One region of the Pantoea cypripedii genome, then DNA from elsewhere that is predicted to be linked to it. Evidence: predicted binding sites of a transcription regulator. Region 1 holds the regulator's gene; each other region holds the start of a gene.
What was found. Region 1 encodes PhoB, which activates phosphate uptake and scavenging genes when phosphate is short. Its sites were predicted from a motif close to CTGTCATAAAACTGNCNNAT; they were not measured.
Positions count from the first base shown of each region.

Region 2: phoA (alkaline phosphatase) is a predicted target of PhoB. The motif match lies at 2,525-2,544, and genes of this name have one in related genera.
Region 3: opgB (phosphatidylglycerol--membrane-oligosaccharide glycerophosphotransferase) is a predicted target of PhoB. The motif match lies at 3,386-3,405, and genes of this name have one in related genera.
Region 4: pstS (phosphate ABC transporter substrate-binding protein PstS) is a predicted target of PhoB. The motif match lies at 1,648-1,667, and genes of this name have one in related genera.

Region 1 covers NZ_MLJI01000001.1:1,010,076-1,017,604, reverse strand. The annotation lists gene HA50_RS04545 (cobalamin-independent methionine synthase II family protein) at 301-1,407, opposite strand; gene HA50_RS04540 (PstS family phosphate ABC transporter substrate-binding protein) at 1,583-2,509, opposite strand; gene phoR (phosphate regulon sensor histidine kinase PhoR) at 2,528-3,841, opposite strand; gene phoB (phosphate response regulator transcription factor PhoB) at 3,856-4,545, opposite strand; gene sbcD (exonuclease subunit SbcD) at 4,829-6,046, shown strand; gene HA50_RS04520 (AAA family ATPase) at 6,043-7,529, shown strand, end outside.
Region 2 covers NZ_MLJI01000001.1:2,497,067-2,504,595, forward strand. The annotation lists gene HA50_RS11580 (hypothetical protein) at 1-961, shown strand, start outside; gene phoA (alkaline phosphatase) at 1,035-2,441, opposite strand; tRNA gene HA50_RS11590 (tRNA-Ser) at 2,688-2,775, shown strand; gene phoH (phosphate starvation-inducible protein PhoH) at 3,593-4,381, opposite strand; gene putP (sodium/proline symporter PutP) at 5,089-6,573, opposite strand; gene putA (trifunctional transcriptional regulator/proline dehydrogenase/L-glutamate gamma-semialdehyde dehydrogenase) at 6,843-7,529, shown strand, end outside.
Region 3 covers NZ_MLJI01000001.1:672,098-679,626, reverse strand. The annotation lists gene HA50_RS03015 (beta-propeller fold lactonase family protein) at 1-460, opposite strand, end outside; gene HA50_RS03010 (glycosyltransferase family 32 protein) at 848-1,867, shown strand; gene HA50_RS03005 (LysR family transcriptional regulator) at 1,841-2,764, opposite strand; gene HA50_RS03000 (tautomerase family protein) at 2,885-3,274, shown strand; gene opgB (phosphatidylglycerol--membrane-oligosaccharide glycerophosphotransferase) at 3,487-5,784, shown strand; gene HA50_RS02990 (APC family permease) at 6,104-7,529, shown strand, end outside.
Region 4 covers NZ_MLJI01000001.1:4,423,250-4,430,778, reverse strand. The annotation lists gene pstC (phosphate ABC transporter permease PstC) at 1-403, opposite strand, end outside; gene pstS (phosphate ABC transporter substrate-binding protein PstS) at 495-1,538, opposite strand; gene glmS (glutamine--fructose-6-phosphate transaminase (isomerizing)) at 1,715-3,544, opposite strand; gene glmU (bifunctional UDP-N-acetylglucosamine diphosphorylase/glucosamine-1-phosphate N-acetyltransferase GlmU) at 3,689-5,059, opposite strand; gene HA50_RS20710 (F0F1 ATP synthase subunit epsilon) at 5,227-5,646, opposite strand; gene atpD (F0F1 ATP synthase subunit beta) at 5,671-7,068, opposite strand; gene atpG (F0F1 ATP synthase subunit gamma) at 7,099-7,529, opposite strand, start outside.

The sequences.
Region 1 (7,529 bases):
ATGCTCGCCGTATACTCAAAGCGCAGGTGATTTAAACTGCTTTTCTTCTGTTCACAGAGGGATGGATTGACAACGGGCCGTAGTAAAACGTTTATAGCGAAGAAAGGCAATACGGGATCGGAAAACCAGAAGGATATATCACGAATCAGGTAAAAAGCAGTGAATCAGTATAGATAAGGTCGATAACGCATCAGATGATTTGCTGAAACTTTCCACAGCGCGAGAGAAATCCGCGCAAAACCCGCCTTTTACATGCACAAAAGGCGCGATTTACGCGCCTGTTTGCACAACTTTACAGCATCACCACACCTGATTTGCGATGTCGACCACGAGGCGAATTTTTTGCCACTGCTGCTCTTCGCTCAGGCTGTTGCCCTCTTCGGTGGAAGCAAAACCACACTGCGGGCTGAGACAAATCTGCTCCAGGCTGACGAATTGCGCCGCTTCCTGCAAACGCGCTTTCACCTGTGCCGGATCCTCCAGTTCACCGGTTTTGGTGGTAATCAGGCCCAGTACCACCTGCTGATGGCCCGGCTTGATAAAACGCAGCGGCTCAAAACCACCTGAACGCTCGTTGTCATATTCGAGGAAGAAAGCATCGATATTCACACCGCCAAACAGGATTTCAGCCACCGGCTCATAGCCGCCTTCCGAGATCCAGGTGGAACGGAAGTTGCCGCGACAGACATGCAGGCCCACTGTCAGATCCGCCGGTTTACCTTCCAGCGCCGTATTCAGCACCTGAGCGTAGATGTGCGCCAGTTCCTGTGGATCTTCACCACGTTCACGGATCTGCTGTTGCTGATCCATCGAGCACAGGTAAGCCCAGACGGTATCATCCAGTTGCAGATAACGGCAGCCCGCAGCGTAAAACGCCTTGATGGCATCTTTGTAGGTTTGCGCCAGATCGGCGAAATAGTCTTTCAGATCCGGATAGACGGTGGCATCGATCACTTTACGACCACCACGGAAGTGCAGCACACTCGGGCTGGGGATGGTCATCTTCGGCACCGCATCACCGGCAATGCTTTGCAGGAAGCGGAAATGTTCCAGCATCGGGTGATGGGGGTTAAACGCCACTTTGCCGGTCACTTTAACGCCACGCGCTTTGGTCTGCACGCCGTTGAATTGAATGCCCTGCTCGGCTTCGTAACGCTCCACACCCAGCAGGCCGTCAAAGAAGTCGAAGTGCCACCAGGCGCGACGGAATTCACCATCAGTCACCACTTTCAGGCCGTTGGCACGCTGCTGCTCCACCACATGGCGGATGGCATCATCTTCTACCTGACGCAGCTGGGCGGCATCAATCTCACCCTGAGCAAACTGCTCACGCGCCTGCTTGATCGCAGCGGGACGTAGAAAACTGCCGACAGTATCGGCACGGAACGGGGCGGTAACTCGTTGCATGATCACTCCTGGCTAAAGCCGTAAACGCATGGTTGCGTCAGGTAATAATTTCGTCCGGTTATCTTTAGCCATCTGGATGGCTATATGGCCAAGGAGAGTGACATGCTGAGTGAGATTGGGCAAACGAAGAAAATTCAGGTGACATGAAGAAAATTCATGATGCGATGTTCGTTCTTCAATTCCCTTCAATGGCCGCCCGCGCCAGCGCCATCTGGCTATCTGACAGCGGCAGGTAGCCCGCTTCGCTCACGCGGCGCTGCCCCTGTGGCGACAATACCTGATGCAGGAACGCGGATACCAGCGGTGGCAAAGGTTTGCCCGGCGCTTTGTTAACGTAAATATAAAGAGGACGTGACCACGGATAACGTCCGCTGCGAATAGACTCCGCATCGGGCATCACGCTGTCGCCGCTGGCGGTCACCACCGGTAAGGTTTTTACCCCGCTCAGATGAAAACCAAAGCTGGCATAACCGATGCTGTTGGGCGTCGCCGCTACGGCTTGCACCACGGCTGCGGAACCGGGAAATTCGGACACATCGGCACGAAAATCGCCTTTGCACAGCACCTGCTGCTTGAAGAAACCCCAGGTGCCGGAAGCGGAGTTGCGTCCATAACGCTGGATGCTGCGCGTTTCCCAGCCGGGAAGCTTCAGCCCCACATCGCCCCAGCGCTGTGCAGCCTGCGGTGCACCACATAAACGCGTCACCGAAAACAACGCATCGAGCTGCTGCGGTTCGATGTGCGTCAGCGGGTTGTCCTGATTTACCACCACCACCAGCGCATCCATTGCCACCGGCACTGCCAGCGGCGGGTAGCCATAGCGCGTGGTAAACAGCTGACGCTCATCTGCCTGCATTGGCCGGCTCATCGGACCGAGTTGCGCCGCCCCGGCGGCCAGCGCCGTAGGAGCCGTTGACGATCCTGCTGCCTGCACCTGCACATTCACACCGGGTGACTGGCGGCTGAAATCCTCACCCCACAAGGTCATCAGATAACCGAGGGTATCGGAACCCACACTACTCAGATTGCCAGCCAGCATGGTTTGTTGCCCCTGTGCCAGGACAGAGAACGACAGCAAAATGAACAGCAGCAACGATTTCATGCGGGATTTCCGTGACAGTTATTGCGCCACATTCTCCCGTATCCCACTGGCGACAATCAACCTTGCTGGCAGGATAAAGCTGAAGCTCGTCTCCTGATGCGGCACACTGCTGATCTCAAGCCGCGTATTGTGGTGGCCGAGAGCATGTTTCACGATCGCCAGTCCCAGCCCGCTTCCCCCGGTGGCGCGAGAACGTGCTTTATCCACCCGATAAAAACGTTCAGTGAGACGGGGCAGATGTTCAGCACTGATACCCGGCCCGTTATCGCACACCTTAAACTCCGCGCCCTGCTTACTCCGCAGCCAGCTGATATCAATCCGCGTCCCTTCCGGCGTATGGTTCACCGCGTTGTACACCAGATTGGAGATTGCGCTACGCAGTTGCTCATCATTGCCGAGCACTTTGAGGTGCGGGTCAGTGTGGAAGTGAATCTCGTGTCGCCCCTGGCTGAGGGTTTCCGCCTCACGCTGCAACAGCAGCAGCATGGTTGGCACGTCAACCGTCTCTTTCAGATCAATGGCGGGAGCGGCTTCAATGCGCGATAGCGTCAGCAGTTGTTTCACCAGGCTATCCATACGCCGGGTTTGCTCCTGCATGGTTTGCAACGCTTTGTGGCGGGAACGTTCGTTCATTACCGAATCGTTCATCATTTCGAGATAGCCTTGCAGCACGGTGAGCGGCGTGCGCAGTTCATGGCTGACGTTGGCAAAGAAGCTACGCCGTGCGCCTTCCAGCTGGTGCATTTGCGTGACATCACGCGCCACCATCAACCACTGTCCTTCGCTGTAAGGCATCACGCGAAACTCCATGTGATGTTGATTATTCAGCACCAGGGTCAGGGGTTTGTTGAAATCACGCTGGCGAATATAGCGGGAGAACTCAGGATAACGTAGCAGGTTGAGGATGTTCTGGCCGTTATCTTCCGGCCAGCGCAGACCGAGATGCTGCTGCGCCAGACCGTTACACCAGAAAATGGCGCCCTCTTCCGTGGTCAGCACGACCGCATCCGGCAACGATTCCGCACCACTGCGAAAGCGTTTGATCAGATTGCCCAACTCACGGCGGCGGCGGCGGTTGCGCAGCTGCATTTGATACAGGCCGTAAAACAACGGTTCCCAGCTGGCACGCCCGCCGGGTGGCGTCATGGATCGATCAACCCACAGCCAGTGCGACAGCCGCATCAGGTTCCAGAAGTGCCATAACAGCACGCCCAGTACCGTAGCCAGCAGCAGCCAGGGAAGATAACCAAACAGCAAACCGATAATCAGTGCTGGCAGACAAGCCAGCACCAGCTCGGTCAATAATCTCTTCCAGGAGAGTCGTTCCAGCACGGTATAAACTCCGTTTAGTAGCGGGCAGAGAAACGATACCCTGTTCCGCGTACGGTTTGTACCATGCGGTCGTGGCCGGAGACCTCCAGCGCTTTACGTAAACGACGGATATGCACATCGACAGTACGATCTTCGACATACACATTGGTGCCCCAGACATGGTTCAGCAGCTGTTCGCGGCTGTAAACGCGTTCCGGGTGCGTCATAAAGAAGTGCAGTAGTTTATATTCAGTCGGTCCCATTTCCAGCGGCGTGGTTTCTGACATCACGCGGTGCGATGACGGATCCAGGCTCAGTCCCTGCATCTCAATCACCTCTTCCACCGCCATCGGTGAAATACGGCGCATCACCGCTTTGATACGGGCCATCAGTTCTTTGGGGGAGAAAGGTTTGGTGATGTAATCATCCGCGCCCACTTCCAGACCCCGTACGCGATCTTCCTCTTCACCACGCGCCGTCAGCATCATCACCGGGATATCCCGCGTCATGGCTTCACGCTTCAGGTGTTTGATAAACTGGATACCGCTACCACCAGGTAACATCCAGTCCAGCAAAATCAAATCTGGCCAGGGTTCAATCAGCTTCCCTACTGCGCTGTCATAATCTTCTGCCTCAATCGGCTGGTAATCGTTCTGTTCCAGCACGAAACATAACATTTCACGGATGGGAGCTTCGTCTTCCACAACCAAAATGCGCTTAGCCATTATTACTCCTGCTGATATGACGGCTGTCACTGAGATTTGCGGCGTCATTATGCGTCAGTTTTATGACACTTTTATGAAAAAACCAACGGGTAGCCTGGAGTATAAAAACAGAAATGTGACAGCAGAAACAGGATTTTCAGCGGGTAGCATATGAATATGCTTCTCAGGTAACTATTAAGAAAAAATGATTTTTTTCCCAGCGAAAGTGAACGGCTAATACGCATGTCAGTGACAGCCCCATCCGTATATAATCGCCCAACGCGAAATCTGGCAGGGAGCATCCATGCGCATCATTCATACGGCGGACTGGCATCTGGGCCAGTTCTTTTATAGCAAAAGTCGCGCGGCGGAGCATCAGGCCTTTCTCGACTGGCTGCGCCAGCAAATTGAGCTGCATCAGGTGGATGCGCTGATTATCGCCGGTGACCTGTTTGATACCGGCTCCCCCCCGAGTTATGCCCGTGAAATGTTTAACCGCTTTGTAGTGGCCTTACAGGCCAGCGGTTGCCAGCTGATTGTACTGGCCGGTAATCACGATTCAGTGGCGACGCTGAATGAATCCCGTGAGCTGCTTGCCTGCCTGAATACCCAGGTGATCACCAGCGCGACGCCACACGGCGAGCAGCAGATCCTGACGCTGAAACAGCGTGACGGCTCGCCAGGCGCGGTGCTGTGCGCCATCCCTTATCTGCGTCCGCGCGATATTCTGCGCAGCCAGGCCGGACAATCCGGGCGGGAAAAACAGCTTTCGCTGCTGGAAGCCATCGAGCAACATTATCAGCACTGCTTTGCCGCCGCTGAGGCACAGCGTACGGCATTGGGCGGCCAATTGCCGATTATCGCCACCGGGCATCTCACTACCGTGGGGGTGACTAAAAGTGATTCGGTACGCGATATCTATATCGGCACCCTGGATGCCTTCCCGGCCCAGGCCTTTCCCGCCGCGGATTATATCGCCCTCGGCCATATCCATCGTGCACAACGCATTGCCGACAGCGACCATATTCGCTACAGCGGCTCCCCCATCCCGCTGAGTTTTGATGAGCTGGGCCGCGATAAGAGCGTGTTCCTGCTTGATTTCAGCGTGGGCCTCGATACCGTGACACCGCTGACCATTCCCCTGTTTCAGCCCATGCAAATGCTCAAAGGTTCGCTGGCGGAGATTGAACAACAGCTGGCCGCCTTTAAAACTAACGATGCATCACAACCGGTGTGGCTGGACATTGAAATCACCACCCAGGAACATCTCAGCGATTTGCAACGGCGGATTGAGCAACTGACAGAAGGTTTACCGGTGGAAGTGCTACTGGTACGCCGCAGCCGCGAGCAACGTAGCCGCAGCCTCGCCAGGCTGGATAATGAAACCCTGAGTGAATTGCAGGTTGAAGAGGTGTTTGCCCGTCGTCTGGCGCTGGAAGAAGATCTGGATACGGAACAGGCTGCCCGGCTCACCCAACTGTTTCGCACTACCCTTGCCGCGCTGGAGAATCCTTCTGCATGAAAATCCTGACGCTGCGTTTTAAAAACCTCAACGCCCTGCGCGGTGAGTGGTTTATCGATTTTCGTCGTGAGCCTTTTGCCAGCAATGGCCTGTTCGCCATCACCGGTGCCACCGGGGCGGGTAAAACCACCCTGCTGGATGCTATCTGTCTGGCACTTTATCACCAGACACCCCGCCTCGGCGTGTTGTCACAAACCCAGAACGAACTTATCACCCGCGATGCCAGCGAATGTCTGGCCGAGGTGGAGTTTGAAATCAAAGGTGAAGCCTGGCGCGCCTTCTGGAGCCAGAACCGCGCCCGGGGTCAGGCCGATGGCAAATTGCAGGCTCCGCGTGTTGAACTGGCACGCTGCGCTGATAACCAAATCGTCGCCGATAAAGTCGGTGACAAACTCAGGCTGATTGAAAGCTTATCTGGCCTCGACTTCGCCCGATTTACCCGATCGATGATGTTGTCGCAGGGACAATTTGCTGCCTTCCTCAACGCTAAACCCGGCGAACGCGCCGAACTGCTGGAAGAGCTGACCGGCACCGAGATCTATGGACAAATCTCGATGCAGATTTTTGAGCGTTACAAAACCGCGCGCACCGATCTGGATACCCTGCGCGCCCGTGCCGGTGGCATGGTGCTGCTGGATGACGCCCGGCGGGCAGAGCTGACCACGCAACTGGAACAACTCAGCGCCAGCGAACTGGCGCTCAACCAGCAGCTAACCGCCACCCAGCAACAGCAGCAGTGGTTAACTCAGTCCCGGCAATTGGGCAATGAGCAGCAGCAGGCGCAACAGGCGCTGCAAAACGCAGAAAGTGCCTGGCAGCAGGCGGAACCGGAACGCCAGCGACTGGCACGCGCCGAACCGGCGGAAAAACTGCGCGATAAGCTGCAACAGCGGGAACAGTTGCGCCAGGAACTGGCGGCACTGACGCAGCAATCACAGCAGTTACTGGAGCAGCAGCAACAGGCGCTCGGCGCTCAGCAGCAGGGTGAAGTGCGTTATCAGGCGGCTCAGCAAGCGCGAGATCAGGCGCAGGCCGGACAACAGCAACTGGAAACCTTGCTGACAGAGCAGGTCATCCCGCTTGATCAACAAATCGCCACCCTGCAACAGCAGATCACCGAGCAACAACGTCAGCTAGCCCAGCAGCAACAGCTGCTGCAACAAAGCGCAACCGCACTCAGCCAGCAGCAACAGGAGAGTGAACGCTTACAACAGATCTGGGATGAGCAGCAGCAGTGGCGAGCTGCACAGGCTGGTGTCGCCGACTGGGGCGAGCATCTGTCGCGCTGGCAATCTGACATTGCGCGACTGGATGAGCGCGAGCAGGCAATCGCCCAGTTGAGCAACCAGCAGCAGCAGCAGCGACAGCAGCTCGACCAGCTACAGCAAGCCTTCTCTGCCCGCCAGCATGCGGCGCAGCCAGTGGCAGAGCTGGGGACACAACATGATATCAGTCAGGTGCGTGATGCGCTGACACAGCATCA
Region 2 (7,529 bases), 1.5 Mb from region 1:
GATCACCAGCGATGCCTATAGCTCAGCACTTTATGATGGTGAACTGAAACCTGATAGTTTTGTTACTATTGGCGTTTACGATAGTGATAATAAAGAACTGGAAAAGCACACGGTTCAGGTTGGTAAAGACTATGTCGGGAAATGGACCTGGCCACATTATACTGCTGGGATTTTTAACAGTAAGCTAAAGAAAATAAAAATTGGTTTGTTCGATAAAGAGACCGGTGAAATAAACGTTAAGAACTGGTCGTCATTCGAGAACCAGATTTATAAAAACAAACTGGAAAATCTGAAAGTTGTCACCACTATTGAAAACATGTGGGTTAACGATGACGCATACAGTGATGATCTGCATTTAGGAAATCTTGAATCGGGTAGTTCAGTGATGATCACGGTTAAAGATCAGGCTGGAAAGTTACTTGAAGATTACACGGTTCGGGTTCCTGACAGTGATCTTGATCGCTGGTTGTGGTCTGGTTATACCGGCATTGAGTTTAATAGTGCTCTGAACAAAATAAAGATTGGTGACATTGATAACAATAACGACATCAGTATTGTCAGAACATCTTCTTATAAAAATAAAATATGGAAAAAGAGTCAGGAGCATTTAACCGTCAAAGCGGAAATCTTTAGTGCCAGTGAAAACCCGTGGATTAACCATGATCTGTTTGGCGATAAACTTGCCGCTGAGCTGCCGTCAGGCAGCAAAGTCACCATTAAGGTGAAAAGCAGCCTGGGTAACCTGCTTGAGGAACATACCGTAGAGCTACCGGATGGTCATCTGGATCGTTATAAGTGGCCTCCTTATGCTGCCAACGAGTTCAACAAAATCTTTAAACAGATTGTTATTGGCGAAAAAGTGGCAGAGGACAAGATCACCGTGATTGCCGGGTCGCAATACCGCAACCTGATCTGGAAAAAAGAGCGTGCAAATCTGACCGTTGAAGTCACCATTGAGTGATGTGGCTTAACCTCCATCATTAAACAAAAATCCACGCCAATGCGTGGATTTTTTATTCGTTAAGTCTGATGTGTTACTTGATGCCCATTGCATCCCGCAAGGTAAAGAACAGGTCAGTCTGATCCGTCAGACCCACCACATTGGCAGCATGAGGGCCGTAAGCCGCGATACGCAGCTGAGTGCCGGTATGCTCCTGAGACTCCTCTTCTGAGTTACCGTAGCTGATGGTCATCACCGCGCCATCTTTGGTATTGACCGCCTGCGTCAGCCCCGGTGCTTTGGTGCCATTTTCAACGATCTGACTGCTGTGAGCGTGGTCCGCAGTCACCACCACCAGCGTGTCACCGTGCTGACGCGCAAAGGCCAGTGCCTGCTGTACCGCTTCGTCCAGGTCCACGGTTTCACCAATCTGACCACAGGGATTGGCGGCATGGTCCTGTTTATCAATCGATGCCCCCTCAACCTGCAGGAAGAAACCTTTGTCATTCTGGCTGAGCAGGTCGAGTGCCTTTTTGGTCATCTGCGCCAGTGTTGGCGTACTGGCCGGGCGTTCTTTATTCACTTCACAGGTCACCACCGGCTTATCCAGGTTACCGTGATAGCTGGCTTTTGGCCCCTGCCAGCGTACCGGCATATTACCCTCCGCAAACAGCCCCAGCACTGGCTTGCTTTGGTCTGCCTGCTGCACAGCATTCATACCATCAAGATTATCCACCAGCTGATAACCCAGTGCCTGTGCCTGCTCACGCAGGGTTTTGCCCTGATATTCACCGGCTTTCGCCACTTCGCTGAAGGATTTCGCTCCGCCGCCCAGCGTGACATCGGCGCGGGTTTTCAGCATCTGTTCGGTAATTGAACCCTTCCCACCCTGCTCCAGCGCATTGGTCGGGCACAGCTCAGAGGTTTTATCCGGGCCATAGCATTTACGTGAGGTCACATGGGCGATCAGTGCTGCGGGTGTCGCATCCTGCAATTCCGCCGTAGAAACGTTACCGGTTGCCTTGCCCGCTGCTTTTGCCAGCTCCAGCAGCGTGGTCTGATCTTTCCCGTTCACATCAACGCCAATGGCACCGTTATAGGATTTGGTGCCGGTTGCCCAGGCCGTGGCAGAAGCGGCTGAATCCGTGACGTAGTTTGGTTTGTGGGTTTTCTTATCCAGTGAATAGTGGGTGTACTGGCCGGTGAGCGGCAGCGCATCAATCCCTGGGAAGAAGCCACCGGCTCCCATCGCCTGGTTACGAGCTGCGGTGATTTCCGAATCCCCCATGCCATCACCAATCAGCAGGATCACGTTTTTAGCCGTGCTGTTGCTGAGCGAGGCTTTCAAGGCTTCGGTTTGATCGCCCGTCAGACGACGCGCACCACCGTGCTGGGTCAGATCGCCGGTTGCGGCGCGAGAGTAAGTTGCCTCATCCGCCACCGCCGCCGAAGCAAACAGTGAAGCGATAAGTGGAACCGTAATCAGAGGTATCTGTTTCATTTATAAGCATCCTTATTCACAAATATAACCAAATGTTTCCGCGGACAAGTCTGCGACAATGGCGTTACACTTTTGTGACTGGCATGCAATGTTTTGATGACAGGATAACCAATGCGAACAGGGTTAACGCGATTCGCTCAGGGCTTAAGCGAATAGAAAAAAAGGAGAAAATAGGGCTTGACCCTTTTAGGCGAACTCCCTATAGTAGCGCCCCGTTGACCCGCCAAGGTCAGCAGCAAAAAATGTGGTGAGGTGTCCGAGTGGCTGAAGGAGCACGCCTGGAAAGTGTGTATACGGTAACGTATCGGGGGTTCGAATCCCCCTCTCACCGCCACAAATTTGAAGAAGAGTCTGAACTTATGTTCAGACTTTTTTTTTTGCATATTCTTCGGGTGAGAGAGGGTGAGAACCCCCGACGGGGTTCGACAACCGGCGCAGCCGGTTGGACAGTTTGGGCGCGCAGCGAACAAACTGCCCGCAGGGCGAGCGAAGCGAGTCAATCCCCCTCTCACCGCCACAAATTTGAAGAAGAGTCTGAACTCACGTTCAGACTTTTTTTTTGCCTGGTCTTCGGGTGAGAGAAGCGAGTCAATCTCCCTCTCACCGCCATCATTTTTATGAACCGGATCCATAAAATGCCGCGATACGGTTCTTAGAGATTGAGTTTTGTTAACTCAGTACCCGGCACGAAGGAAATAAGCAATCATCTCGGGAGACCTCTCTGCGACAGGTTTCACCGCATCATTTTCTGGAGCTGAGTTCACGCTGGGTCCATCAGGAGTGTGTAAACGTGATAAGCATACAGAGTTTCTGATCTTGTAGACCTCAAACATTCCCGGATGGGAGACAGGTTCACTTTCCGGAATCCTTCGCAAGTTTTTCATGGCAACGTCCCTTTCACAAAAAAGGCATGATAACTCCAGGATAAATCTTAGTTAAGGAAAATCTCATTTATATTAATTTTTCTCATATAAAAATCAACTCCATGGAGAGAATAGACACAGATAACCGGCCTGAAATCTATCAGCTACACCGCTAATGATTACCGTTTATTATTCATCGGTTATGTCCACTTACGGCTACTGTCCTGTTCTTAGCACAAAAAAACCCGGCCTGAGCCGGGTTTTGTCTACTGTCCTGATTCTCAATGGTTAACTGTAAGCATGCAGCGTGCGCTGGCAGAGTGCCGAACGGACACAGTCGTCTTTAGCAAAACGGACAACCCCAATCATCTCATCCTCTTCGAAGCGCGCCAGCGCATCTGCAAGGCCTGATAGCACGCCACGCGGTAAATCGCATTGGGTGATATCACCGTTGACGATGACCGTCACGTTCTCACCAAGGCGCGTCAGAAACATCTTCATCTGCGCGGCGGTGACGTTCTGCGCCTCATCCAGAATCACCACGGCATTTTCGAAGGTGCGTCCGCGCATATACGCGAAGGGCGCGATCTCCACCTTGCCGATTTCGGGACGCAGGCAGTACTGCATAAAGGAAGCGCCAAGACGTTTAACCAGAACGTCATAGACCGGCCGGAAATAAGGGGCGAATTTCTCGGAAATATCTCCAGGGAGGAAACCGAGATCTTCATCCGCCTGCAGAACCGGGCGCGTAACGATTATCCTGTCGATGTCCTTATGTATCAGGGCCTCAGCCGCTTTGGCTGCGCTAATCCAGGTTTTTCCGCAGCCGGCTTCACCGGTGGCGAAAATAAGCTGTTTCGTTTCTATGGCATTAAGATAGTGCGCCTGAGCATCATTTCTGGCCTCAATTGGTGAACGATCGCGTACATCCCGCGCCATACCAATTGCATCCAGCCCACCCATCTGCACCAGCGAAGTGACCGATTCTTCTTCACGCTGACGATGACTGCGAGAGTCATTACGAATTACTCTTCTTGCTTCGCGACGCGCTTTGATCACTGCTTTCTGTCTTCCCATAGTGGCACCTTACAGTTGGTTTCATTTATCGCCGCAGGGCTTGTCCTGTTGCGATGACGTGAACGCTTTAGAGGTTTACGTGGCTTCCTTTAGAGCCGTTTCTAGCCATTGAGAAAGGTGTACAACAACGCCAAAACGCTGCCGCGCACCGGTAATGAATTGGGGCCTGAACAAGTCTGAAGATTGAAAAACGAAGAGGAAACTTTCGAGGGAAGAAATCCCCCGCAGTGAACTGCGTATGTTGGAGGGTATTTACCTGTCCTTTGAAGGACCGAATCATGAGCGAACTCCAGTGACCTTAGCCACACTTCTGACAACGCTTATGATTAAAGTGCATCATATTTACGGTCGTTTGCAACAGTAATTTTAACTATCGGCTAACAAAAAGTGACTGCGGCATGCATCCGGCCTGCATCTTAAATTAAATTTAAGATAACTATCAATGAGTTAGTTATTTCAGGTTGGTATGAACTTTTTAGGAGGATTCGGAAACCGCAGGTGCCATGCGAAACTCAGGAAAACCTGACGAGGATGATGTCTGTGCTTCTAATGTGGTAAAACGTGCTGTGTGTTTATTAACCAACTGGTCAACAACCGCCTGCTGGGATAATTGTTTTACCCTGGAAAATATATTCACTCGCGGTTGAACACCTCATCTCGATGGCACTGCAATAAAACCCGCCCCATAAAATGAGGCGGGCAGAGGCTTATTTAGTCTGATACTCGGCTTCTGCCGCCGCAAAGCGCAGTTGCGCCTCCTGCGAGGGCGCCCGGCCCATCAGGCTCACCACCACAATTGCGATGCTGGCAAACAGGAAACCTGGGATAATTTCATACAGATCCAGCCAGGCATATTGTTTCCACACCAGCACCGTCGCTGCGCCAATAATCATGCCCACCAGCGCACCGTTACGTGTCATGCGTTGCCAGCACACACCAAACAGCACCACCGGCCCAAAGGCAGCACCAAAACCAGCCCAGGCATAACTCACCAGACCCAGAACACGGTTTTCTGGATTTGCGGCCAGCGCGATCGCAATCAAGGCAATCACCAACACCATCAAGCGTCCCACCCAGACCAGCTCCCGCTGACTGGCATTTTTCCGCAGGAAACCTTTATAAAGATCTTCCGTCAGCGCGCTGGAACACACCAGCAACTGGCAGCTCAGCGTCGACATCACCGCCGCCAGAATCGCCGACAGCAGAATACCGGCAATCCACGGGTTGAACAGGATACGCGCCAGTTCGATAAACACGCGCTCACCGTTCTGACTGACACCGCCAGCCTGGTCCGGATGGTTCTGGAAGTAAGCAATACCGAAGAAGCCCACCGCCACTGCGCCTGCCAGGCACAGGATCATCCAGGTCATCCCAATTCGACGCGCGGTGCGGATGGAACGATGGGAGTCGGCAGCCATAAAACGTGCCAGAATATGCGGTTGTCCGAAGTAGCCCAGTCCCCAACCGAGTAGCGAGACAATCGCCACAAAATTCAGCCCTTTCAGCATGTTGAGGTTTTCCAGACTTTTAGCCTCAATCACCGCCAGCGAGTCAGACAAGCCACCCACCGCCACAATCACAATCACTGGCGTCAGGATCAGCGCGAAGATCATCAGGCTGGCCTGAACGGTATCAGTCCAGCTCACCGCCAGGAAGCCGCCTACCAGGGTATAGAGAATGGTGGCCGCAGCACCGGCCCATAGCGCCGTCTGGTAATCCATACCGAAGGTGCTCTCAAACAGACGCGCGCCAGCGACCACCCCTGAGGCACAGTAAATGGTGAAGAAGATAAGAATGACCAGCGCAGAGATCACACGCAGAATTTTGCTGTGGTCCTCAAAGCGGCTGGTAAAGAAATCCGGCAGCGTCAGAGCATTGTTATGATGCTCCGTCTGTACCCGCAGACGTCCGGCAACGATTTTCCAGTTCAGCCAGGCACCGATAGTCAGACCAATGGCAATCCAGCTCTCGGAAATGCCCGACAGGAAAATAGCTCCCGGCAACCCCATCAACAGCCAGCCACTCATATCCGACGCCCCCGCAGACAACGCAGTTACCACGCTGCCAAGGCTGCGGCCACCAAGGATATAGTCATCAAAGTTTTTGGTCGAACGCCAGGCAATCAGCCCTATCAACACCATCCCGAGGATATAAACAACAAAAGTCACCAACATCGGTGTACTGACATTCATTTTATCTCTCCACTTATTATTCGATTTCCATAAAGGCGCGGTATCCTGCCGCAAAGCGGTGGCCGGTACAATGCCTTTCATTTCACGCTACAGACGGTTGCACCCCATGAATTTACAATCACCCAAGGTGCAACCCTGGCGAGATTCTTGCAATAAACCTCAGACCAATGACTTAGCGCACAATTAACAAGGTTGCACAAAGTTGCAACATAAGTGATAGTGCAGTTCACACCGGACATCAAACTATTCTTTTTGAGGAACAGGAAAGCATGGGAACCACCACCATGGGGGTGAAGCTGGATGACGCCACCCGCGATCGCATTAAATTGGCAGCACAGAAGATCGATCGCACGCCACACTGGTTGATTAAACAGGCGATTTTTAACTATCTGGCGCAGCTGGAGGCTGGGGATTCGCAGCCGGAGATTCCGTTGCAACCCAGTGATACTGCGCAGGAAGACGCATCAGCTGAAGAGACCCTGCAACCGTTCCTCGATTTCGCCGAGCATATTCTGCCGCAGTCGGTGACACGTTCAGCCATTACCGCTGCATGGCGTCGTCCGGAAACCGATGCCGTCCCAATGCTGCTGGAACAGGCACGCCTCCCTGCCCCGCTGGCGGAAAAAACCCATCAGCTGGCTTACACCCTCGCCGATAAACTTCGGCATCAGAAAGGTGCAACCGGGCGCGCCGGAATGGTGCAAAGTTTGTTGCAGGAGTTCTCCCTCTCTTCTCAGGAAGGGGTGGCGCTGATGTGCCTGGCCGAAGCTTTGCTGCGTATTCCTGATAAACCGACGCGTGATGCGTTAATCCGCGACAAAATCAGCAATGGCAACTGGCAGTCGCATCTCGGTCGCAGTCCGTCGATGTTCGTCAATGCCGCCACCTGGGGCCTGTTGTTCACCGGCCGTTTGGTGTCCACCCACAATGAGGCTAACCTGTCCCGCTCCCTTAAC
Region 3 (7,529 bases), 340 kb from region 1:
CCTCTTCATTGTCGGTAAACAATTTGCGGCCGCTAGGCGATAGCGCCAGCCGGTGGGCCTTGTGTGACGGTAGCGCAATGGTTTTCTCTACCCGATCGCTGGTGGGATCGATCACCGCCACCGCCGCGCTGTTTTCGCAACAAAGATAAACTTTGTCATCGCGCCCCAGCTGGCCGCTATGCGGTGCCTGCAACGGTGACAGATCGATAAAGCCGCTAATCACGCGCTGACGTAAATCTATCACCGCCACTTTATGACCGGGATGTGGGTTAGCACCGTGGATGCCGTCACCGTAAATCGGTACATAAGCTTTCTCCCACTGCGGTAACATCAGTAATTCATGGGGACGTGGGGGAAAAGCATTCAACTCCTGCTCCACGGCAAAGGTATCCGGGTTAAGAAACAGTACGCGATTGCCCTGCTTATCAACCGCCAGTAGTCCGCGGTGACCTGGCTGCATAACGCCTCCTTTTTGTTAACGACTTCCCTTAAGCGTAGCCAACATGCCAGGACCGTAAAAAAAACAACAGGATTAACGCCGCATCTGGCACACCATTTTTAATTTTTTCGCATACAGCCACATGACCGCTCTATTTTATTAGGAATTGTCTTAACCGCATTAAATTAAACACCACCGTATTAATTGATCTATTTCACACTCATTCCATCAGCAGCGGTTCATTCATTTTCCGGTTTATCTGAAAAGAAAAAAACGATAGCCTGGCACGCCTGAATGCTTTATTAAGCAAGGGTAGTATTTTACACACAGCCGTGAGGAAACAAGAGCGCTCAAGGCGCCAGCATCAGGGAAACCCCAACCGCGATAATCACAATAATCAGGTGCACCATGACAACAAAACGCCGACAACCTGCCCGTATGCTGTGGCAAAACTGGCAAAAAATTGCCTTTACCAGCCAGATGTTACTGCAAAAAAAGCAGCTGAATGCCGTACCCGCACCGGAATACGATCCGAGCGAAGAGGATAATGTGGTGTTAATTTCCGGAAAGAAAGATTTGCCGGAAATACCAAAAATAGTCTGGATGTATTGGGAAGATGAATATTTGCCAGCATCAATGATGTTAAATATTCAAAAAATACGTAAGGATAATCCCGATCACCAGGTGCACCTGTTACATCGTCGGAACGTTGAAGAAGTGCTGCCGGATTTTGTCTTTACGTCCTCTGAATTAACTCTGCAACAAAAGAGTGAAGCGATTCGGCTGGAATTATTATTGCGCTACGGTGGAATCAGCATTGATTGCAGCACTTTGCTGTTTGAAGATCTCAGCTGGGTACATCGGGTACATCAGGAACAACGCATGGACGTGATTGGCTTCTATTGTGAAGTCTCGACCATGAATTATCTGTCACCGGTGATGGAAAACTGGTTTATTGCCGCCGCCCCCAATAATCCCTATATCCGTGAGTGGCGAAAACAGTATGCTCCGATTAAACATCTCGGCGGGTCACGTTTCTTCACTGAGCTGAATAAGCGTGATGACTATTATCTGCTGACACAAAAGATTGCCGAGCCGGAGCAGCATTTATGTTCCCTGGCACAGCAGGCCGCGATGCGTGAATACCGTCGGGCGAATGTCTATTTACGCAAAGGCCAGGCGAATGCGTACTTCTATCAGCGTCTGAGCGGGTGGAATAGCGCCGCCTTTGCCCGGTCAGTATTATTTCAGCAGCGCCCACACAATCCGCCGCCGGTGATCAAACTGAGCGGTAATGAGCGACTGCATCTCGACTTTAATCTGCGTCTGGGTAACTACAATCGCACCAGTCTGTTGGGTGAGCTGATGCAACCGCATACGCCAGTCACGCTGACGTCGCCCTCAGCCATCAACAAAGCGCGCGCGTAGCCAGTGAATAAAGGTGGTGACCGCCCGTGGCACCTGAGCCGCATAAGGGCGCACCACCCATAAACGATCGGCAAACGCATCCACCGACTGCCACTGTGGCAGTACCTGCTGCAATGTACCGGCGGCCAGCGCCGCGCTGGCGCTAAAATCCGGTAGCATGGCAATCCCTAAGCCCTGCAAAGCGGCATCGCGGATCGATTCGCTATTGTTGGTGGCAAAATTCCCCTGGATCCTGACCAGCACCGTTTCACTGGCATCGCTACGCTGGCAGAACCGCCACTGGGGGGACTCCAGCCCGCGTGGGTAATACAGGCAATTATGCTGCTGCAACGCCTGTGGGGTTGCTGGCATACCGTACTCCGCCAGATAAGCGGGCGACGCCACCAGCAAGGTATGGGTTTCGCACAGCGGCAGCGCGACATGGGTTTCCGGCAATTGCTGGCTATGGCGAATCGCCAGGTCAAACCCCTCGCTGCCGAGCGATACCAGCCGATCCGTCACATCCAGCTGTAAACGCACCTGCGGGTACTCCCGCAAAAAATCGCCGATAATCGGCACCAGCTGCTGGCGGGCAAAGGCCACAGGGGCGCTGACGCGCACCAGCCCGCGCACCGGACCGGCTTCATCACGCACGCTGAAAAAACTTTGCTCAATACGCGCAAAGGGATCGCGCAACTCCTCCACCAGCTTTTCCCCGGCAGAAGTGAGGCGCACGCTGCGTGTGGTCCGCAGCACCAGCGCCACTCCCGCCATCTCTTCCAGCTCTTTAATCTTTTGGCTCATCGCCGCCTTGCTAACGTCAAGGCGTTCAGCCGCACGGGTAAAACTCCCCAGCTCGGCCAGCACCGTGAGCCAGTGCAGATGCACCCAAAGTGCGTCGGTTTTTATCTCTTTCATCATGATTGTTCAAAATAATAAATAATCATTTCAGTCAGCGCGCTTTTTCTTTACCGCTGCGCACGGCAGCATAGCCTCACATCCTACTCTTTTCATGTGAGCAAAAACGAGGGTTTAATCATGCCGCTACTCCAGTTCGATGTTATTCAGGGCCGTTCTGAATCAGAATTACGTACACTGCTGGATGCCGCTCACCGCGCCGTCTTAACCGCGTTTAAAGTCCCGGCACGCGATCGTTATCAGATTGTTCACGAGAATAAAAGATATCAGATGGTGTTCCAGGACACAGGCCTCGGTTTTGAGCGCAGTGACAACCTGGTGATGGTGCGGGTGTACACCAGCCCAAGAAGTGAAGAACAGAAAACGCTGTTCATGGCAGAGTTAGCACGCGAGTTGCAGGAAAACTGTGGCGTGCAGGGTAACGACCTGATGATCAGCTTTATTACGAACAACAAAGGTGACTGGAGTTTTGCCGATGGCGAAGCACAGTATCTGACTGGCAAACTCTGATCCTCATTCCTGCTCCCCTGCTGGCAGCCCCCCAATGCTGCCAGCACAAACCATAGCCCGCCTAAACCCGCTATAAACAAATTCAAATCAGCCGCACAAATCTGACTGGTCATGTTGCAGCCATGTGACAGCCAATATAGATTGACGCGAAAACCCCCGCAGAGGGTCGTTACGCACGGAATGCGTATTCAATTAGCCTGAGGATCTGAATCTTGTCCGAACTCATATCGGTTGTACTTTTTTTGGCTGCAATCGCAGTCTATTCCTACAAAGCCGGGCGAAATAAGTTCTGGTTTGTCCTGATTTTGATTTTGCTTACCCTGTTTATCGTGCTGAATACCACACTGTATGCCAGCAACTATTTTACCGGTGACGGCATCAATGACGCGGTACTCTATACCCTGACCAACAGCCTGACCGGTGCGGGTATCAGCAAATACGTGGTGCCTGGCATCGGCGTTATCATTGCGCTGTTTTTGCTGTTCTGCCTGCTCTCCTGGCTGTTGCGCCGCCGTAAACAGCAGCATCATCTTGGCTGGAGTCTGCTGGCTATCGCCTGCGCTGCGGGTTCGGTACAAACCACCCCGGCATTTCGTCAGGTCAAAGATTTGATCGTCTCCCATAACCGCCAGGCGGATTCCGACTTCGAGACCTATTACAAAACACCAAAATCGGCCATTGCCGAGCCAAAGCTCAATCTGGTCTACATCTATGGCGAAAGTCTGGAACGGACTTACTTTAATGAACAAACCTTTCCTGGACTGGCTCCCGAACTGAGCCGGGAAAAAGATCAAAGCCTGGATTTCAGCAACACCGAGCAACTGCCTGGTACTGATTACACTATTGCCGGGATGGTCGGCTCACAGTGTGGTATCCCGCTGTTTGCGCCATTCCAGGATAACGCCTCTGCGGCGCTCTCCAGTTTCTTCCCACAGAATGTTTGCCTTGGCGATATCCTGAAAAACTCAGGTTATGAAAACTGGTTTATTCAGGGGGCGGATTTACGCTTCGCCGGTAAAGACACCTTCCTGAAATCACATGGTTTTGATCCAGCCCATATGTATGGTGCGCAGGAACTGAAAGACCGTGTGGCCGATCCTAACTATCGTAATAACTGGGGTTATTACGATGACACCGTGATGGATGAGGTATTTAAAAAGTTTGAGGAGCTGTCAAGCCAGCAAAAACGCTTCGCGCTCTTTACCCTGACGGTTGATACACACCACCCGGATGGCTTTATTTCCCGCACCTGTGAACATAAAAGCTATAGCTATGACGGTAAACCTAACCAGTCATTCAGCGCCGTCGCCTGTTCACAGGAACATGTGGCACGCCTGATTGAACGCATCAAAGCCTCGCCCTGGTTTAAGAACACCATCATTGTGGTGACGTCCGACCATCTGGCCATGAACAACACCGCCCATCAATATCTGATCCAGCAACCGCGTCATGACCTGTTTATGGTGATTCGTGGCGATCAGCCTGAGGCAAAAGTGATCGACGGTAAACGGAGCACGCTGGATAACGGTGCCACCGTGCTGGATATTCTCGGCGGCGATAAGGCCATTGGCCTGGGTCGCAGTGGCCTCAGCAGCCCTTCGCTGTCGGCCCAGTTTGATAACATGGCGCAGAAGGTGCTGGCGTGGAAACCGGATATCATTCAGCTGTGGAATTTCCCCAGCAAGCTTGATGCTTTCACCATCGATCAGCAGAAAGGAACCTTTAGTTTCTCCGGAACCACCTTCAGGCTGCCGATTCTCTTCCGTGTCGGAGATAAACGCGTGGAGCCGCTGCCAGAAGGCGAGTATTCCGCCCCGCTACGCTATCAGCTGGCGGACTTTGCCGCTGCGGATAAGTTTGTCTGGGTGGACCGCTGCTTTAAGATGGCGCGTCTGTGGCAGCCCGAGCTGGCGCTGTCCGGCGATCTTTGTGTCGCGATGGGGCAAATGGGGGGCCAGCCGAGTGTGGCCCGTATCGATAAGCCGGTGTGGAAAGGCAAAGCCACCTTCCCGCAAACCACGCTGAGCGACGCGCAGTATCAGCATAACGAGCAGCAGATTCGTATCGAAGACAACGCCATTCGCTACAGCGCCGACAGCTTTATGCTCAACGTGCCAGGCGCACCGCAGAACATAAAAAGTTTCACCGGTATTTCACGCCCGGAACTGTGGGGACGCTGGTCCAACGCCAATCTGGCGCCAGAGGTCAATATTGAATATGTTGACCCGCTGCCAGGCCGTTTTGATGTGGTGATCACCGCACGCGCCTTTGGCCCGAATGCCCATCGTCCGATCCCGGTGCGGGTCGGTGATCAACAGCAGGAAATCACCCTCGGGGATGATCTTTCCACCACCACGCTGCATTTCACCAATCCTGGCGGCAGCCATAATTTAATCATCTCACCGCCGGAACCACAGCTATCCAATGTGGGAAATATTATCGGCCAGGATCCGCGCAAATTAGGTATCGGCATGGTGGATATTAAAATTATTCCCCAGCCGCAGAGTTAAGTTAAATTATGTCATTCCTCAAGCAGGGATGACATAATGTTTCAACTACACTCATAATATATATTTCGGATCATCACGGTGCGCTCTGCACCGTGATTCCGCTATTTCTGATAATCCATTCCACGCCAGAAAATTTATTTAGCATCAATCAGCAAGCCAAAAGCCAATTATTCAGCCATTCAGCCCCTGCATTTATTTCATAACAAAACAATCACGTTGATAAAATAATTATGGCACGCGATATGCTTTATCCCCCTGCCACAACATTTAATAAGCAAAACTGAAATCCATTCAGGTAAACACATCACAGGGGCATTTTATGGCGTCAAGTGGACTGAAACAGAAATTGGGGCTGGTCGATCTGTCGTTACTTGGCATTGGATCGATGATCGGATCCGGCTGGCTTTATGCGGCGCTTAACAGCTCAGGTTATGCAGGTAGTAACACCGGTTGGGCATGGGTGTTAGGGGCGGTCATTGTGCTGATGATCGGCCTGGTCTATGCCGAGCTATCATCGGCCCTGCCGCGTGCGGGTGGCTTTGTGCGCTATCCCAACTATTCCCATGGCAACATCGTCGGCTTTGTTATTGGCGTCAGCTCACTGCTGGCCTACACCAGTACTGCCGGGGTCGAAGTGGAAGCGGTACGACAATATGCCATCTACTGGTGGCCCGCGCTCGGTCATGCTGACGGCAGCCCAACCGGACTCGGTTTTGCCGTACAGATTGGCCTGCTGGTGGCATTTTTCCTGCTTAACTACTGGAGCGTCAGCTTCTTTGGCCGCGTAAATACCATTGTGACCACTTTCAAATTCATCGTGCCGCTGCTGACCATCGGCACGCTGCTGCTTTATTTCCATGCGCCAAACCTCGATGTCCCACCGGCTCCCCCTGGCGGCGCGCATGGCGTGTTCAGCTCGCTGACCGGCGCAGGTATCGTGTTTGCCTACCTCGGTTTTCGCCAGGCAGTGGATTTCGCCAGTGAAGCCAAAAACCCGCAGCGCAATGTACCGCTGGCAATCGGCATCGCAATTGCCGTGAGTTTCGTGATTTATCTGGCACTGCAATACGCCTTTATGGGCGCGGTACCTGGTGATTTGTTATCGCAGCATGGCTGGGCTGGGCTGAAGCAGGTATTCCAGTCGCCGTATGCCGATCTGGCACGCAGCCTTGGCCTGACCTGGCTGATTAACCTGATCCTGATTGATGCGGTGATTTCACCGGCCGGGACCGGCAACATCTACCTGGCCGGTGCCGCACGCGTGCTGTTTGCCTGGGCGCGCAATGGCCATCTGTTCAAAGTGTTTGGCGAAGTGGATGCGAAATCCGGCGTACCGCGTGGTGCACTGTGGCTGTCGCTGCTGCTGGCTATCGTCTGGACGCTGCCATCAGAGTTTCAGGTGTGGGGAGGTCTGATTGGCGCAGTGACCTCAGCAACCGTATTCACCTATATGCCCGGTCCGGTAACGCTGGGCGCCTTCCGTAATCATCTGCCAGATATGCAACGCCCATTCCGCCTGCCGGTCGCCGCCATTCTCAGCCCGCTGGCGTTTGTTGCCAGTACCCTGCTGATTTACTGGAGCGGCTGGTCGGTGAATGAAATCCTCATCCCGATACTGATTATTGCCTGGATTGGTTACGCCATTTTTGGCAAGAAAAACAGCCAGTTCAGCAGTGATTTACAATGCGCCTGGTGGCTGCTGGCCTATTACATTGCGGTGATGGTGATTTCCATGCTGGGTACTT
Region 4 (7,529 bases), 3.4 Mb from region 1:
AAATAAACAGGCCCCACATGCCGTAAACGATACTGGGAATGGCCGCCAGCAGTTCAATCGCCGTACCAAGCGGACGACGCAGCCAGCCTGGGGCCAGTTCCGTCAGGAACAGGGCGATACCGAAGCTCACCGGAACGGCGATGATCAGCGCAATCAGCGAGGTCACGACAGTTCCGTAAATCGGCACCAGCGCACCAAATTGTTCATTAGGCGCATCCCAGGTTTTGGTCCACAGGAAAGAGAAGCCAAATTTCTGGATGCTGGGCCAGGAGGAGAAAATCAGGGAGACGATGATGCCACCCAGCAGCAACAACACAATCAGCGCGGAGAGTTTAACCAGCGCGCCGAAAATCATGTCACCTTGTTTGCCAGGGGCTTTAAACGTCGGCTTAGTGGCAGCCATAGAAGTCTCTGTTCTCAGGGAATGACAGGGCGACATGATCATCATGCCGCCCATTGGGTAGGCCAGCATTGCGGCTGGCCAGGTCTATCAGTTACTCGAACAGCGCTTTGCCTGAACTGTCTTTGATGTTGGCTTTCCAGGCAGAACGGATCTGCGCGGTTACGCTGTCTGGCAGAGCGGCGTAATCCAGGCTGGTCGCCGTTTTAGAACCGTGTTTGTAAGCCCAGTCGAAGAACTTCAGCACTTCGCTACCTTTTTCAGCATTCGCCTGATCTTTGTAAACCAGGATGAACGTGGTTGAGGAGATCGGCCATGCATCTGCGCCTTTCTGGAAAGTCAGGTCCTGAGCAAAGGTTTCGCTCCAGTTCGCGCCTTTCGCCGCGTTAGAGAAGCTGGTTTCGCTCGGCGATACCGCTTTACCGTCAGCATCCATCAGTTTGGTATAGGTCAGGTTGTTCTGCTTAGCGTACGCATATTCTACGTAGCCAATTGAACCCGGCAGACGCTGTACGAATGCAGCCACGCCGTCGTTACCTTTACCGCCCAGACCGGTTGGCCAGTTTACGGTGTTACCTTTACCGATTTTGCTGTTCCACTCTTCGTTCACTTTAGACAGGTAGCTGGTGAAGACGAAAGAAGTACCGGAACCATCAGCGCGGCGTACCACGTTGATATTGGTGTCAGGCAGTTTTACGCCCTTGTTCAGTTTGGCAATCGCCGGATCGTTCCACTTTTTGATGTTACCCAGGTAGATGTCACCAACGGTTTTGCCGTCGAGGGTCAGCTCACCTGATTTAATACCAGGGATATTCACTGCCAGTACCACACCACCGATCACGGTCGGGAACTGGAACAGGCCATTTTTTTGCAGATCTTCATCTTTCATCGGCGCATCTGACGCACCGAAATCGACGGTTTTGGCGATGATTTGCTTCACGCCGCCTGAAGAACCAATACCCTGATAGTTGATTTTGCTACCGGTGGCTTGCTGGTATTCTGCTGCCCACTTGGCATAAACCGGTGCCGGGAACGTCCCGCCTGCGCCAGTCAGATCGGTTGCTGCAAAAGCAGAGACCGCGCTTACTGCGAAGGTGGCGGCGAGGATTCGGGCTACGGTGCTACGCATCAGTGTCATGTTCCCTCCAGGGGAGTTAAAAAAATCAGGCTCTATGCCATTTTAGTAGGAGTCATTGATTGCTGCTGGAGGGAAAATAGGACAGTTTGATTACAGTCAAATGTACGAAATATGACAGTTTTATGACATCGTTTAAAAATGAAGCGGGACCTGACAGGCCCCGCTTTTCTTACTGATTATTCAACGGTAACTGATTTCGCCAGGTTACGTGGCTGATCAACATCGGTACCTTTAATCAACGCCACATGGTACGAAAGCAGTTGCAGCGGTACGGTGTAGAAGATCGGCGCAATCACCTCTTCTACGTGCGGCAGTGAGATAATCTTCATGCCTTCGCTGTCGCTGAAACCCGCATCCTGATCGGCGAACACATACAGCAGACCACCGCGCGCGCGCACCTCTTCAATATTCGACTTCAGCTTTTCCAGTAACTCATTGTTCGGTGCCACCACAATCACTGGCATATCGGCATCAATCAGCGCCAGCGGCCCATGCTTCAGCTCACCGGCAGCATAGGCTTCCGCGTGAATGTAGGAGATCTCTTTGAGCTTCAGCGCCCCTTCCATCGCAATCGGGTACTGATCGCCACGGCCAAGGAACAGCGCGTGATGTTTGTCAGAGAAACCTTCCGCCAGACTTTCGATAACCTTGTCCTGCGCCAGCATCTGCTCAATACGGCTCGGCAGCGCCTGTAATGCGTGCACAATCTCGTGCTCGGTGTCGGCAGACATACCGTGCAGACGCCCCAGTTTCGCCACCAGCATCAGCAATACCGTAAGCTGCGTGGTAAAGGCTTTGGTGGAAGCCACACCGATTTCGGTGCCCGCTTTGGTCATCAGCGCCAGATCGGATTCCCGCACCAGCGACGAACCCGCAACGTTACAAATCGCCAGAGAACCGAGGTAGCCCAGTTCTTTCGACAGACGTAGCGCGGCCAGCGTATCTGCCGTCTCACCTGACTGCGACAGCGTGATCAGCAGGCTGTTTTTACGTACGGCGGATTTGCGATAGCGGAATTCAGAAGCGATTTCGACATCGCAGGGAATGTTGGCCAGCGACTCAAACCAATAACGCGACACCATACCGGAGTTGTACGACGTACCGCAGGCGATAATCTGGATATGGTCAACGTTGCTCAGCAGGTCTTCAGCCTGCGGGCCAAGTTCACTGAGATCGACTTCACCGTGGCTAAAACGACCGGTTAAGGTGTTTTTGATCGCCATCGGCTGTTCATAAATCTCTTTCTGCATATAGTGACGATAGACGCCTTTGTCACCGGCATCGTACTGCACGTTGGATTCAATCTCGGCGCGATTAACCGGTTTGCCACTGCGATCGACAATCGTCACTTCACGGCGGGTGATTTCAGCGATATCGCCCTCTTCCAGATAGATGAAGCGGCGCGTCACCGGCAGCAATGCCAGCTGATCAGAGGCGATAAAGTTTTCGCCCATGCCACGACCGACCACCAGCGGGCTACCGGAACGGGCAGCCACCAGCAGCGACGGATCGCGGCTATCCATGATCACCATGCCATAAGCACCACGCAGCTGCGGGATGACCCGCAATACCACTTCACGCAGCGAACCACCCTGCTTCTGCTCCCAGTGCACCAGATGCGCCACCACTTCGGTGTCGGTTTCTGAGGCAAACTGGTAGCCGCGTTCAATCAGTTGTGCACGCAGCGGCTCATGGTTCTCAATGATGCCGTTATGCACAATGATGATGTGCTCAGAAATATGCGGATGCGCATTGGCTTCTGAGGGTTCACCGTGCGTTGCCCAGCGGGTGTGAGCGATACCGGTGCCGCCAATCAACGGCTGTTGTTCCGCCGCCTCTGCCAGCTTCTGCACTTTGCCGAGACGACGCAGACGCGTCACATGGCCCTGACGATCAACGACGGCCAGACCAGCCGAATCGTAACCGCGATATTCGAGACGACGCAGACCTTCCAGCAGAATCTCTGCAATGTCGCGCTGTGCTACTGCACCAACAATTCCACACATAATAGTTTCCTGACTTCATGGCTTTCGGCCATTGCGTTGTCATCTGACCTGATATCCGGCATTGCCGGTTCCCCGAGCCTTGTAGAGAGTGGGGATAGAGTTATATTTACTGCTAACAGGCCGGTCTTTGCCGGCCATTAAAAATTACTTTTTCTTCACCGGGCGCTGCCAGCCGGCTTTCTGGTTCTGTTCTTTACGGTTATAAACCAGAACCGCAGCGGGAACGTCTTTCATCACCGTGGTGCCTGCGGCGATAGTTGCGCCACTGGCAATGGTCACCGGAGCAACCAGCTGCGTGTCGGAGCCAACAAAGACGTTATCGCCAATGATGGTTTTCGATTTGTTCGCGCCATCGTAATTGCAGGTGATGGTACCCGCACCGATATTCACGTCCTCGCCGATCTCCGCATCACCCAGATAAGAGAGATGTCCGGCTTTGGAGCCTTTGCCGAGGCTGGCTTTTTTCATTTCAACGAAGTTACCCACATGCGCCTTTTCACCCAACTCGCTGCCAGGACGCAGACGGGCAAACGGGCCGACGGTACAAGCCGCCGCCAGGCTGGCATCTTCAATTACCGAATACGCACTGATTTCACAGTCATCGGCAATCACGCTGTTTTTGATGATGCAACCCGCCGCAATTTTCACGCGATCACCCAGCGTCACGTGACCTTCGATGATCACATTGGTATCGATTTCGACATCGCGCCCGTGTTGCAGCGTACCGCGCAGATCAAAACGTGCCGGGTCGCGCAACATGACGCCAGCCAGCAACAATCTCTCGGCTTGTTCAGCCTGATATGCACGCTCCAGCGCAGCCAGTTGCAGGCGATTGTTCACACCGTCGGTTTCGCTGATCCGCGCCGGATGGACCGCCTGCACGACACGACCTTCCTGATGCGCCATGGCAATAATGTCGGTAATATAAAACTCGCCCTGGGCATTGTTGCTGTTCAGCTGAGAAAGCCAGCGTTTGAGATCGCCGCCGTTGGCAACCAGGATACCGGTGTTGATTTCCTGAATCTTCAGCTGTTCTGCCGAGGCATCTTTTTGTTCCACGATGCCGGTGATGGTGTCGTGTTCACGTACGATGCGACCATAACCGGTGGGATTGTCGAGAACTACCGTCAGTAGCCCGATGCCGCCTGCTGGTTTGGCGGCGCGCAGACGCTGCAAAGTCTCCTGCGAGATCAGCGGCACATCGCCGTACAACATCAGAATATCTTCGTTATCGGCGAAATAAGGAGCCGCCTGCTGCATCGCATGTCCGGTGCCCAGTTGCTGTGCCTGAAGTACCCAGTTCAGGGTGTTCCCGGCAAGCTGTGCTTTGAGTTGATCACCGCCATGACCATACACCAGATGGATTTGCTGGGCACCCAGCCCGGTGGCGGCGTCAATCACATGCTGAACCATCGGTTTTCCTGCCAGGGTATGCAGAACTTTGGGGAGATCGGAATACATACGGGTGCCCTTGCCAGCAGCAAGAATCACCACACTCATCGCAGTTGTAGACATAACCATCCTGACTCTGTTTTAGCTTTCGAAAGTTTAAGGTTTACCCCTGAGATTACTACATTTTTCTCGGATCGAAATTAGAGGATGTCGCAATGTGCTGACGGGAAAGTACAGGCAAAAAAAATGCCAGCCCAAAGGGCTGGCATTTCGTGACGCATAAAGCCTGATTACATCGCTTTTTTGGTCAGCTCGATTACACGCAGTTTCGCGATAGCTTTCGCCAGTTCGGCAGAGGCCTGCGCATAGTCCACGTCACCGTGGCTGCTGCTCATGTGCTCTTCTGCTTTACGTTTCGCTTCCAGCGCGCGCGCCTCGTCCAGGTCTTCACCACGAATCGCGGTGTCGGCCAGCACAGTGGTGCTACTCGGCTGTACTTCCAGCACGCCGCCAGAGAGGTAGATGTACTCCTCTTCGCCGTGCTGTTTAACGATGCGAATCATACCAGGCTTGATGGCAGTCAGGAGCGGGGCGTGACCCGGGAAAATACCCAGTTCACCTTCGCTACCTGACACCTGGATTTTCTGCACCAGACCGGAGAACATTTGTTGCTCCGCGCTGACCACATCCAGGTGATAAGTCATAGCCATATCATTCCTCCCGGGAAACCGAAATTACAGTTTCTTCGCTTTTTCCACAGCTTCGTCGATCGCGCCAACCATGTAGAAAGCCTGCTCTGGCAGATGGTCGAATTCACCTTCCATGATGCCTTTGAAGCCACGGATGGTGTCTTTCAGCGATACGTACTTACCTGGAGAACCGGTGAACACTTCAGCAACGAAGAACGGCTGAGACAGGAAGCGCTGAATTTTACGCGCACGTGCCACCAGCAGTTTGTCATCTTCAGACAGCTCGTCCATACCGAGGATGGCGATGATGTCTTTCAGTTCCTGGTAACGTTGCAGCAGTGACTGTACGCCACGCGCTACATCGTAGTGCTCCTGACCAACAACCAGCGGATCCAGCTGACGGCTGGTGGAATCCAGCGGGTCAACGGCCGGGTAGATACCCAGAGAAGCGATCTGACGGCTCAGGGTTACAGTTGAGTCCAGGTGGGCGAAGGTGGTCGCCGGAGACGGGTCAGTCAAGTCATCCGCAGGAACGTAAACGGCCTGTACGGAAGTGATTGAACCGGTCTTGGTGGAGGTAATACGCTCCTGCAACACACCCATCTCTTCAGCCAGAGTCGGCTGATAACCTACCGCTGAAGGCATACGACCCAGCAGTGCAGAAACTTCTGTACCGGCCAGGGTGTAACGATAGATGTTGTCGATGAACAGCAGTACGTCACGGCCTTCATCACGGAATTTTTCCGCCATGGTCAGACCGGTCAGTGCGACGCGCAGACGGTTACCCGGCGGCTCGTTCATCTGGCCATACACCAGCGCTACTTTATCGATAACGTTGGAGTCAGTCATTTCGTGGTAGAAGTCGTTACCCTCACGAGTACGCTCACCCACACCGGCAAATACCGAGTAACCTGAGTGCTCAGCCGCGATGTTACGGATCAGCTCCATCATGTTTACGGTTTTACCTACACCCGCACCACCGAACAGACCGACTTTACCGCCCTTAGCGAACGGACACATCAGGTCGATAACCTTGATGCCGGTTTCCAGCAGTTCCTGCGAGTTAGACTGTTCTTCATAAGAAGGTGCTGCACGGTGAATAGAGGAAACCTCTACTGCGCTGCCGTCTTCTTCTTTCAGGTCGCCTTTCATGTCGATCGGCTCGCCCAGCACGTTCATGATACGGCCGAGGGTTGCTTTACCAACCGGTACCTGGATCGGTTTTTTCAGGTCGGTGACTTCCAGACCGCGCTTCAGGCCGTCAGAAGTACCCATGGCGATGGTACGAACCACGCCACCACCCAGCTGCTGCTGAACTTCCAGCACCAGACGAGCATCACCATTCTTAACCTCAAGGGCGCTGTACACTTGCGGTACTGCATCCTGAGGGAATTCGACGTCAACTACGGCGCCGATAATCTGGACAATCTTTCCAGCTGCCATCTTGAATCCTCTACCTAATTCCAAACCTGGTTAAACCGCGGAGGCCCCCGAGACGATCTCGGTAAGTTCCTGGGTGATGCTGGCCTGACGAGCTTTGTTGTAAACCAACTGCAGCTCTTTGATCAGATTTCCGCCGTTATCGGTTGCAGCTTTCATCGCAACCATACGTGCGGCCTGCTCACTGGCCAGGTTTTCCACCACACCCTGATAAACCTGCGATTCGACATAACGACGCAGCAGGGTATCCAGCAGCGCTTTCGGATCGGGTTCGTACAGGTAATCCCAGGTCTTCGCCTTCATCTCTTCTTCACCTTCCGCTGGCGGTAACGGCAGCAGTTGGGTAATGGTCGGAGTCTGAGACATGGTGTTATTAAACTTGTTGCTGACGACATACAGCTTGTCGATGCGGCCTTCATCATAAGCCTGCAACATCACTTTTACCGGGCCGATCAATTCAGACA